2 regions of the Micromonospora sp. C51 genome follow, and region 2 is predicted to be linked to the other one. Evidence: riboswitches for the same ligand, from Rfam matches in the RefSeq annotation. Region 2 holds a riboswitch; the other holds the start of a gene.
What was found. A riboswitch is a leader RNA that binds a small molecule or an ion and turns the genes downstream of it on or off. The one in region 2 is predicted to bind S-adenosylmethionine.
Positions count from the first base shown of each region.

Region 1: another riboswitch for S-adenosylmethionine. It lies ahead of thrC (threonine synthase); the one in region 2 lies ahead of KBX50_RS01420 (ABC transporter substrate-binding protein).

Region 1 covers NZ_JAGPXQ010000043.1:31,469-36,692, forward strand. Annotated here, with positions in the region: gene KBX50_RS27655 (ABC transporter permease) at 1-45, shown strand, start outside; gene KBX50_RS27660 (DUF4232 domain-containing protein) at 85-822, opposite strand; gene KBX50_RS27665 (DoxX family protein) at 1,026-1,472, shown strand; SAM riboswitch class I at 1,591-1,726, shown strand; gene thrC (threonine synthase) at 1,736-3,022, shown strand; gene KBX50_RS27675 (GNAT family N-acetyltransferase) at 3,262-4,281, shown strand; gene KBX50_RS27680 (GNAT family N-acetyltransferase) at 4,332-5,224, shown strand, end outside.
Region 2 covers NZ_JAGPXQ010000001.1:291,685-296,908, forward strand. Annotated here, with positions in the region: gene KBX50_RS01405 (urease subunit alpha) at 1-489, opposite strand, end outside; gene KBX50_RS01410 (urease subunit beta) at 486-809, opposite strand; gene KBX50_RS01415 (urease subunit gamma) at 806-1,108, opposite strand; SAM riboswitch class IV at 1,510-1,622, shown strand; gene KBX50_RS01420 (ABC transporter substrate-binding protein) at 1,895-2,743, shown strand; gene KBX50_RS01425 (amino acid ABC transporter permease) at 2,781-3,560, shown strand; gene KBX50_RS01430 (amino acid ABC transporter ATP-binding protein) at 3,557-4,288, shown strand; partial or broken gene KBX50_RS33495 (DUF559 domain-containing protein) at 4,345-4,719, opposite strand.

The DNA.
Region 1 (5,224 bases), on a different contig from region 2:
GGCCTGGCGTTCTGGCGCTTCACCCGCAAGGACATCACCAGCTGAGCACGCTGTCCGTGCCCGCTCGGCCCGTGCTCCGTTTGGTCAGAGCAGCGGGACCGGTGTGGTGGGCGGCGGGTTGGGCGCCGCCCGCGTCGGCTCCGGCGTGCTCGGCTCGCGTTTCTGCCAGGCGCTGACCCCGAGCCGGTCGGTGTTGCCCAGGTCGATCCGGCCCTGTATGACGACCTCTTGTGCGGGCCGGCCGCGCAGCGGGGCGACGTCGAGGTGTTCGGCGTTGGTCGCCACCACTGTCGGGTTGTCGACCAGGTTGCGCCAGAGCAGGGCGGTGCCGGCCGCCTCGCCGGGGGCCAGTACCAGGGGGCGGGGTGGGTCGTCGAAGCCGGACGTGATTCCTTTGGCGCCCCGGATCACCCGAACCGGGATGACGTCGCCGTCCGCGTCCCGCAGCCGCGGTTCCGGGTAGCCGCGCAGCCGGTAGGGGCGGTCGCCGCAGTTGACCAGTTCCAGGCCCATCGCCCGCAGCCCCATCGCGGCGCTGACGCCCCGGTAGGTGATCCGTACACCGGAGTCGGGGCAGCCGGACGTCGGGCCGTTGCTTCCCCCGGGATCGCCGTCCCGGGAGGGCGTGCCGCCGGAATCGGCGTCGTCGGACGGCGCGCTGCCGGATCCACGGGAAGCCAGGACCGGGCCGGACGGCGCACCCGCGATGTCGCCGGCCGGGGCGCAGCCGGCGAGCAGGCCGAACGCCGCGGCGATCGAGACCGAGACGGTGACGAGCCGACGCCCACCGGCGGCTGGGCTGCGGACCGTTGTGCGTGGCATCGGAGCATCGTCGCACCCGGCCACGGCGGCTTGTGCTCCCGCCACCCACGTAAGCAGACCACAAGATTTCCGCCGTAGGGCCACCCCCGAAAGTTCCGGCCGCTAGACTGCGTGTGGGAGCGTTCCCAACAAGAGAGATTGCATCGACAACTATCTATAGAGTCCGCATTCTGGTACCACCACCCCACTCGTAGGAGGTACCAATGCGCACTGACCGGTTCGGCGGGCCGGCTCTGTCCCTGTTCCGCATTGTCATCGGGTTGTTGTTTCTCATTCACGGCATGTCGTCCGTCTTCGGCGTCTTCGGCGGCAACCGTGGCACCGGCGAGGCGGTGCCGCTCGGCCAGTGGCCGGGCTGGTACGCCGCGATGATCCAGTTGGTCTGCGGCGCCCTCGTGCTCCTCGGTCTGTTCACTCGGCCCGCGGCGCTGCTGGCGTCGGGCTCCATGGCCTACGCGTATTTCGTGGTCCATCAGCCCGAGGCGCTGCTGCCGCTGCGGAACAACGGCGAACTGTCCGTCCTCTTCTGCTGGGCGTTCTTCCTGGTGGCGGTGCTCGGCCCGGGCACCTGGGCGGTGGACACGCTCTGGCGACGCGGGGCTGCGACGGTCGCCCTGGCCGAGGGCGAACGGCGGTCCGTGCCGGCCTGACGGCGATGCTCAGCGGCGCCGGGGGGCACGAACGGCGCCGCTGAGGTTTCGCTCACAGGCTGAGATTGACAGGCGACGGCCGCGTCCGGATTGCCTAGACTCGGCGACACAACTGCATACCTCATCCAGAGGGGCTGAGGGATACGGCCCGACGACGCCCCGGCAACCACCTCGCGCGCTCACCGTTGAGCGTCCGGCGGGGCAGGTGCCAATTCCGTCCCCGCCGCAGGGTGCGATGCGGGGAAAGATGAGAGGACTTCGACATGACGTCGACGCTCGCCCCGTCCGGCATCGACACCGCCGCCAGCCCCGCCCGTGCCCTGGTCTGCCGCGCTTGTTCGGCCCGCTACCCGCTCGCCGCCCAGCACGCCTGTTACGAGTGTTTCGGCCCGCTGGAGGTCGACTACGACCCGGCCGCGCTCGCCACCGTCACCCGCGAGCAGATCGAGGCCGGCCCGCGCAATCTCTGGCGGTACGCCGCCCTGCTGCCTGCCGGCCAGGACCCGGCCAACCGGGTCACCCTGGACCCGGGTTTCACCCCGTTGGTGGCCGCCGACCAGCTCGCCGCCGAGTTGGGCATCACCGCTCCGCTCTGGGTCAAGGACGACAGCGCCAATCCCACCCACTCCTTCAAGGACCGGGTGGTGTCGGTGGCGCTGACCGCCGCCCGCGCGCTTGGCTTCTCCCGGTTCGCCTGCGCCTCCACCGGCAACCTGGCCAACTCCGTAGCCGCGCACGCCGCCCGGGTGGGTGCGCCCTCCGTGGTCTTCATCCCCAGCGACCTGGAGCAGGGCAAGGTCGTCACGACCGCCGTCTACGGCGGTGATCTGGTCGCCATCGACGGGTCGTACGACGACGTGAACCGGCTCTGCGGCGAACTGGTCGAGACCGACGAGTTCGAGGACACCGCCTTCGTCAACGTCAACGTACGGCCGTACTACGCGGAGGGGTCCAAGACGCTCGGCTACGAGGTGGCCGAGCAACTTGGTTGGCGGATCCCCGCCCAGGTGGTCATCCCGATGGCCTCGGGCGAGCTGCTCACCAAGATTGACAAGGCGTTCAGCGAGCTGGTCGAGATCGGCCTGGTGGAGGCCCCGGCCGGCGGCTGGAAGGTCTTCGGGGCGCAGTCGGCCGGCTGCAACCCGATCGCCACCGCACTACACGCGGACACCGACTCCATCACTCCGGTCAAGCCGACCGGGATCGCCAAGTCACTGAACATCGGCGACCCGGCCGCCGGGCTGTACGCCCTGGAGGCGGTGCGCCGCACCGGTGGCTGGATGGACTACGCCGACGACGACGAGATCCGGGCGGGGGTACGCCTGCTGGCGCGTACCACCGGGGTCTTCGCGGAGACGGCTGGCGGGGTGACCGTGGCGGTGCTGCGCAAGCTTGTCGAATCGGGCCGACTGGACCCGACCGCCGAGACGGTGGTCTTCAACACCGGTGAAGGGCTGAAGACCCTCGACGCGGTCGCCGGTGAGGTCGGCCCCACCCACCGGATCAAGCCTTCGTTGCGGGCCGCTCGCGACGCGGGCCTGCTGAGCTGACGACGAACGGATGAGTAAGCGGCATTTCGCAGGGAGTGAGCGAAACACGCCGCCAGGGACTTGACGACCGCAAACGGACGGCGCAAGATGCTCCGTGCGGGAGGGCGCTTCGCCGTAGACTTTCAGTCTTTACGACCCAGCGCCGGAGGCGTTGTGCGATCGTCCCTCCCGACCAACGTCCGAGCGGGCCAGCGAAAATTCGCTGGCCCGCTCGTCTGTCGCTGGCGCAGGCTGCCGGCATGACCATCACCATCACCCCGGTCGGGGCCGCCGACGAGGCGGCCGTCGAGCAGGCGTATCAGGTCGGTGCCGCACAGGTGGCCGCCGACGAGCCGGACTTCCCGCCCCTCTGCCGGCAACGATTCACCGCCCTGCTACGCCATCCGATGCCGGGCTACGAAACCAGCATGCTGCTGGCGCGGATCGACGGTGAGCCGGCCGGTTTTCTCCGGCTGGACCTGCCGCAGTTGGACAACACCGAGAACGCCTCCGCTGAGCTGATCGTGCATCCGGCACAACGCCGCCGAGGCGTCGGCCGAGCGTTGGCCGAACATGGGCTCGGCCTGCTGCGCGAGCGCGGGCGTAAACGGGTGAGTGCGATGAGCCGCGCTGAGCTTGCCGGCGAGCCCGGCCGCCGGTCGCCGGGTAACGCGTTCGCTGTGGCCATGGGCGCGGTCGATGCCCTGACCGATGTGCGGCGACGCCTCGACACCGCCGACCTCGATCAGGCGAAGCTTGACGCGCTGCTGGCCGACGCCCGGGATCGCTCGACCGGCTACCAGGTGCTGTGCTGGCGCGGGTACACCCCCGACGACCTGGCCGCCGACGTGGCGTACCTCGACGGACGGCTGCTGGCCGACGCGCCGATGGGCGATCTGGCGTGGGAGCCGGAGCAGGTCGACGCCGATCGCCTGCGCGGCACCGAGCTGGCGCTGGATGCGCGGGGCCGGCGCCGTTACCACGTCGGCGTCCGCCACGAGGCATCCGGTCGGCTGGTCGCGTGGACGCTGCTGGACGTCGGTGCCTCCGCGGACTGGCACTCGTTCCAGCAGATCACCATCGTCGACCCGGAGCACCGGGGACACCGGCTGGGCCTGCTTGCCAAGATCGAAAACTTGCGGCACCTGCTCGCCCACGAGCCGGGCGTACGAGTGATCGACACCTTCAACGCGGCCAGCAACGACCACATGATCGCCATCAACGAGCAGCTCGGTTTCCGGGTGCAGGACCGGTGGAGCAACTGGCAGCTCAACGTCTGACCGGCGAAAACCGGTGGCGGTGGCCGGGCGGCGCCGGCACGCTCACCGCCATGGACATCGCCGTCATGCCGTACGACTCCGCCGACGAGGCAGCGCTCGACGAGGCGTACCGCGTTGTCGCGGCGGCGCAGGCGGTCGACCTGCCCGATCTGCCGGTGGGAGACCGGACCGAGTTCGGGCTCCTGGTCGCCCATCCGCCGCACGGCAACGTGATCCATCAGGCGTTGGCCCGGCGGGACGGCGAGGCGGCCGGCCACCTGCGGATGCGGCTGCCGCAACTGGAGAACACCGGCATCGCCACCGTCGAGCTGACTGTCGATCCGGCGCAGCGGCGGCGGGGAGTGGGCCGAGCGCTGCTGGCGTACGCCCGGAAGGTGGCCGCCGAGCACGGCCGGGAGCGGTTGATCGGTGAGACCCCCGGGCCGCTACCCGGCGGACCGGCGCGCGAGGCGCCCGGGGCGGCCTTCGCGGCGGCGGCCGGAGCGCAGGCCGCGCTGGCCGAGGTGCGGCGTCGACTGGACACCACGCGACTCGACCAGGCGACCCTGACCGCCCTGCACGATGCCGCCCGCGCCCGGGCCGCCGGCTACCGGACGGTGGCCTGGCGGGGTCCGGTGGCCGAGGAGTACGTGGTCGACGTCGCCCGGCTGGAGAGCCGGCTGCTCGTCGATGCGCCGATGGGCGATCTGGCGATCGAGGCGGAGCAGGTGGATGCCGCGCGGTTCCGGGAGATCGAGCGGATCCAGCGGCTGCGGGGGCGACGGCGCTACCACGTCGGCGCGGTGCACCAGGCGACCGGCCGGATGGTCGCCTGGACGATGATCGACAGAGGTCCGTCCACGCCGTGGCACGCCTGGCAGGAGATCACCATCGTCGACCCCGCACACCGGGGGCACCGCCTCGGCCTGCTCGTCAAGGTCGAGAACCTTCGGCACGCACTTGC
Region 2 (5,224 bases):
TCCGCTGCCGCCGCCGACCAGGGTGGTGACCCCGCTGGCGAGGGCCTCGGCGACAAGTTGCGGGCAGATGAAGTGCACGTGGGTGTCGACCGCCCCGGCGGTGAGGATCCGACCGTTGCCGGCGATCACCTCGGTGGCCGGGCCGATGACCAGATCCGGATGGACACCGTCCATGGTGTCCGGGTTGCCGGCCCGCCCCAGCGCGACGATCCGCCCGTCGCGCAGCCCGACGTCGGCTTTGATCACCCCCCAGTGGTCGAGGACGACCGCGCCGGTGATCACGGTGTCCAGGGCGCCCTCGGCGCGGGTGGCCCGGGACTGACCCATCGACTCGCGGATCACCTTGCCGCCGCCGAAGACCGCCTCGTCACCGCCGGCACAGTGGTCGTACTCGATCTCGATCAGCAGGTTCGTGTCGGCCAGCCGGATCCGGTCTCCGGTGGTTGGCCCGTACAGGGCCACGTAGCGGTCCCGATCCACGACGCTCACGCCTTACCTCCCTCGTCCAGCGCTCCGGCGCACTCGCCGCGCAGGCCCGGCACGATCCGCGCGCCACCCAGCGGCACCAGGTCCACCCGGCGGCTGACCCCCGGCTCGAACCGCACCGAGGTGCCGGCCGGTACGGCGAGCCGCTGCCCCCAGGCTGCGTCCCGGTCGAAGTCCAGCGCCGGGTTGGCCTCGGCGAAGTGGTAGTGCGATCCGACCTGCACCGGCCGGTCACCGGTGTTGACCACCAGCAGCGTGGTCACCGGCCGGCCGACGTTGATCTCGACAGGCCCGGCCGCCGGCAGGATCTCCCCGGGGATCACGGGATCGGGTGGTGCACCGTCACCAACTTGGTGCCGTCCGGGAACGTCGCCTCCACCTGCACCTCCCTCAGCAGCTCGGGGATGCCGTCCTGCACGTCGTCGCGGCCGAGCACGGTGCGACCGGCGGCCATCAGGTCGACGACGGACTCACCGTCGCGTGCCCCTTCGAGCAGGAAGGCGGTGATCACCGCGACGGCTTCCGGATAGTTGAGACGCAGGCCGCGCTCGCGGCGACGTCGGGCGACGTCGGCCGCCACGTGGACGAGCAGGCGGTCCTGCTCGTGAGGGGTGAGATACACGGGTGCTCCCGGTGGATGTCCGCGCTCCCGACGCCGCCGGCCCGGCGCCTCGACGCGCCGGCCACGGTTCGGGGTTCGCCCGCCGGACCGACCCACCACGCGCGTCGGGCCCGGGAGTTCCACCCTCCCGGCCCACGTGGTGGACCACCGGCGGTGTCATCGGATGCGGACCGCACCGCCCACCGCTGAGCAGACCGTAAGGGATCACGCGCTTCCCCGGCAACACCCCCGACGGGCGTACGCCCCCACCCAGCCCGCGTTGATCATGAGGTTGGCGGCAGCTGCGGAGATCGAACATGCCGCCAACCTCATGATCAACCTGGTTCGGGGGCGGGGGGCGGGGTGAGGGTGGTCATATGGGGTGGACGTTGGGCGGGCGGCGGTTGCTAGCCTGGGCGGCAGGTCATGAGTGCCAGCGCCAAGCCCCGGCTCGCTGGCCGGCAACCCTCCTCCGCGCAGGGGTGCCCCGGGTGAGGACCAGGCATCGGAGCGTTCTCCGGTGCAAGCGTGGCCTGGGTGCCCAGGTCATCACGACCTTGAGGAGCGCCATGTCGTACCCCAGTCGACCCGCCGTGGCCCGCCCGGGCCTGACCCGACGCCGCCACGTCGACATGATGCGGGTATGCAGCGCCGCGTGTAGCTGACCGCGTCGCCGCCGGTCACCGACGCTTCGGCTGACCGGGGCCCGTTTCCACTCTGTCATCGATCCCATCCCAGCGGTCCGCCCTGCGGCGGACCGTCGGTGTGGCACGTCCGTGCCCGCCGCCGCTCGACCAGGAGACACCTGTGCGATTCCTTTCCACCCTGACCCGCGCCGCCGCCGTCGGCGTCGCCGCGATCCTCGGTGCCGCGACCCTGACCGCCTGCGGCTCGGACTCCGCCGGCAGTACCGCTGACAACCCGTACGGCCTGCTCCAACCGGGGGTGCTGCGGGCCGGTACGCTCACCGACGCCCCACCGAACGTGTACCTGAAGGACGGCACGTTCACCGGCTTCGACAACGACCTGCTGGTCGCCGCCGCCGGCAAGCTCGGCCTGACTGTCGAGTTCGTGGGTACCGACTTCTCCGCCCTGCTCGCCCAGGTCGGCAACCGCAAGTTCGACGTCGGCAGCTCCTCGATCACCATCACCGAGGCACGTCAGAAGACCGTGGACTTCGGCAACGGGTACGACTTCGGCTACTTCGGGCTCGACGTGCCCGCCGGGTCGACGTTGCGCAGCTTCGACGAGTTGCCCGGCAAGCGGGTGGTGGTCGTGCAGGGCACCGTCCAGGACGACTACGCCACGAACAAGGAGCTGGACCCGGTCCGGGTGCCCGACTACAACGGCGCGATCAACCAGCTCAAGGCCGGTACCGCGGACGCGTGGATCGCCCCCGCCGAGATCGGTGAGAAGACCGCGGCGGACAGCGGCGGCAGGATCACGGTGGCGGCGAAGGAACTCAGCCCGGCACCGACGGCGTACGCCTTCGCCAAGGGCAACGACGCGCTGCGCGAGGCGCTGAACAAGGCGCTCGACGAGGTGATCGCCGACGGCACCTGGACCCGCCTTCAGGAGCAGTACTACCCGGGCCGGCCGATCCCGGCCGACTTCACCCCGGGCAGCGGAGACGTGTCGGCACCGGCCGCCTCCTGACGGTAGGACCACGAGCGAGCAGGGCGGAGGTTTGACCGTGGATCCGTTGCGCACCCTGTGGGAGACGTTCTTCGACGGCGAGTCGATGCGTGAGGCGTTACCCGAGATGCTCACCGTCGGGTTGCCGAACACGCTGATCCTGGCGGTCACCGCCGCCCTGCTCGGCTCGGCACTCGGCATCCTGCTGGCGGTGGCGGGCATCTCGCGTACCCGTTGGCTGCGGTGGCCGGCGCGGGTGTACACCGACGTGTTCCGGGGCCTGCCGGCGGCGGCGACGATCCTGCTGATCGGGGTCGGCCTGGCCCCGCTGGGCATGCAGGTGTGGGGGCCGAACCCGTACCCGTTGGGCATCCTGGCGCTGTCGCTTATCGCGTCGGCGTACCTCGGGGAGATCTTCCGCTCGGGCATCCAGTCGGTGGAGGCCACCCAGTTGGAGGCGGCCCGCGCGCTGGGCTTCTCCTGGCGCGAGGCGATGCGGAGGGTGATCATCCCGCAGGGCATCCGGCGGATCCTGCCGGCCTGGGTGAACCAGCTCATCGCCCTGATCAAGGACTCCAGCCTGGTCTACTTCCTCGGTCTGCTGGCCAGTCAGCGCGAGCTGTTCCGGATCGGTCAGGACTACGCGGCCAACACCGGCAACCAGTCGGCGCTGCTGCTGGCCGGGCTGTTCTACCTCGCGCTGACCGTGCCGCTGACCCACGCCGTCAACTGGATCGACAAGCGACTGCGACACGGCCGGCCGGCGGCCGGGCCGACCGACGACCCCGACGACCTGGACCTGGCGCTGCCCGGCGCCGCCGGAGGCAACCAACGATGAACACCTCGGTCAGCCTGAGCCTGCGCGACGTACACCTCGCCTTCGGGCGTCACCGGGTGCTGCGCGGGGTGGACCTGGACGTGGCGCGCGGCGGCACCGCCTGCGTCATCGGCCCGTCCGGGTCGGGCAAGTCCACCCTGCTGCGTACCGTCAACCGGCTCCTCGAACCGGACAGTGGCGACGTGCTGCTCGACGGGCGCAGCGTGCTGCGCGACGACCCGGACGCCCTGCGGCAGCGGATCGGCATGGTGTTCCAGCAGTTCAACCTCTTCCCGCACATGAGCGTGCTGCGCAACATCACCCTGCCGTTGCGCCGCATCCGCAGGCTCGGCGAGGACGAGGCGGTGACCCGGGCCCGGGCCGAACTCGACCGGGTCGGCCTGGCCGCCAAGGCCGACGCCCGGCCCGCGCACCTGTCCGGCGGGCAGCAACAGCGGGTGGCCATCGCCCGGGCGCTGGCCATGCAGCCGCAGGTGATGCTCTTCGACGAGGCCACCTCCGCGCTGGACCCGGAGCTGGTCAAGGGGGTGCTGGCACTGATGGCGGAGCTGTCCACCCAGGGCATGACCATGGTGGTCGTCACCCACGAGATGGGCTTCGCCCGGCAGGTCGCCGACACCGTCGCCTTCATGGACGCCGGGGTGGTGCTGGAGGCCGGCAAGCCGGAGTCGGTCTTCGAGTCGCCGCAGCATCCCCGGCTACGTCGCTTCCTGTCCCAGGTGCGATGAGCCTGGTGCCTCGGTAAAAAGCGCCGGCCGGCGAGGATCGCGAGAGGCTCCCGGCGCACCTCGTCTGGCTCCCGCACGAGACGGCGGTGGCTGAACCTGACCACCAGGATGCCGACCGTGGCAAGTAACGCATCGCGCCGCAGGTCGATCTCGCGCTGGCGCGGTTCGCCGTGCCAGGCGGCACCGTCCAGCTCGATGTTGACCCGCTCCTCCTCGGCGAACAGGTCAAGGTACATCGTTCGCTTCCCCACCCGAAGACGTACCTGACGCATCAGCACCGGCATCTCCGGACCGGTGAAGACGCGGTCGTGACCCCAGATCTCCAGCGGGCTGCGGCAGCCGGCATCAAGCCGGTCGATGAGTGCGGACAGCGCCGCCCGCCCGGTCAGCTGCGGAGCGAGCGCGACGCGGAGCCGGAACCCAGTGGTCATTCGGTCGTTCACGGCACGGACGACTGGCCCGATGCGGCTCTCCTCGGGCAACAACGGCCAGGAGTGCACCAGCGCCGCCTCCAGCCGGACGAGAGGCACTCCGCGTCGCACCACGACGTGAGATGGTTCCGCCGCGAATGCCGTCCGGTGCCGCACCACCAGGCTCTCCCTGCTCCGCAGCCCGGTACCGGCCGGCACGTCGAGGTACACGGGCTCACCGGCTGGTTGAGGCCGAAGGTCGTACACGTCAAGCGCGGTCAGCGCGCTCAAGGCCGCCCGGCCGTCGGCGTACGCGAGCGCCGCCCGCCGGGCGACTTCGGGTGCCAGCCTCGCGAGCAGGCTGGCAGAGTCCGAGGCGGCGAACAACGAGGCGTCGACGTAGACCGCCGGCAGCACGCGACGCAGCCAGCCACCGCGGTACGCCCGCCGCAACGCCCATGGCGGTACCACCTCGAGTGCCCGAGCGCGGGTCACCACACCGCCACCAGCCTCAACAAGCGATCGG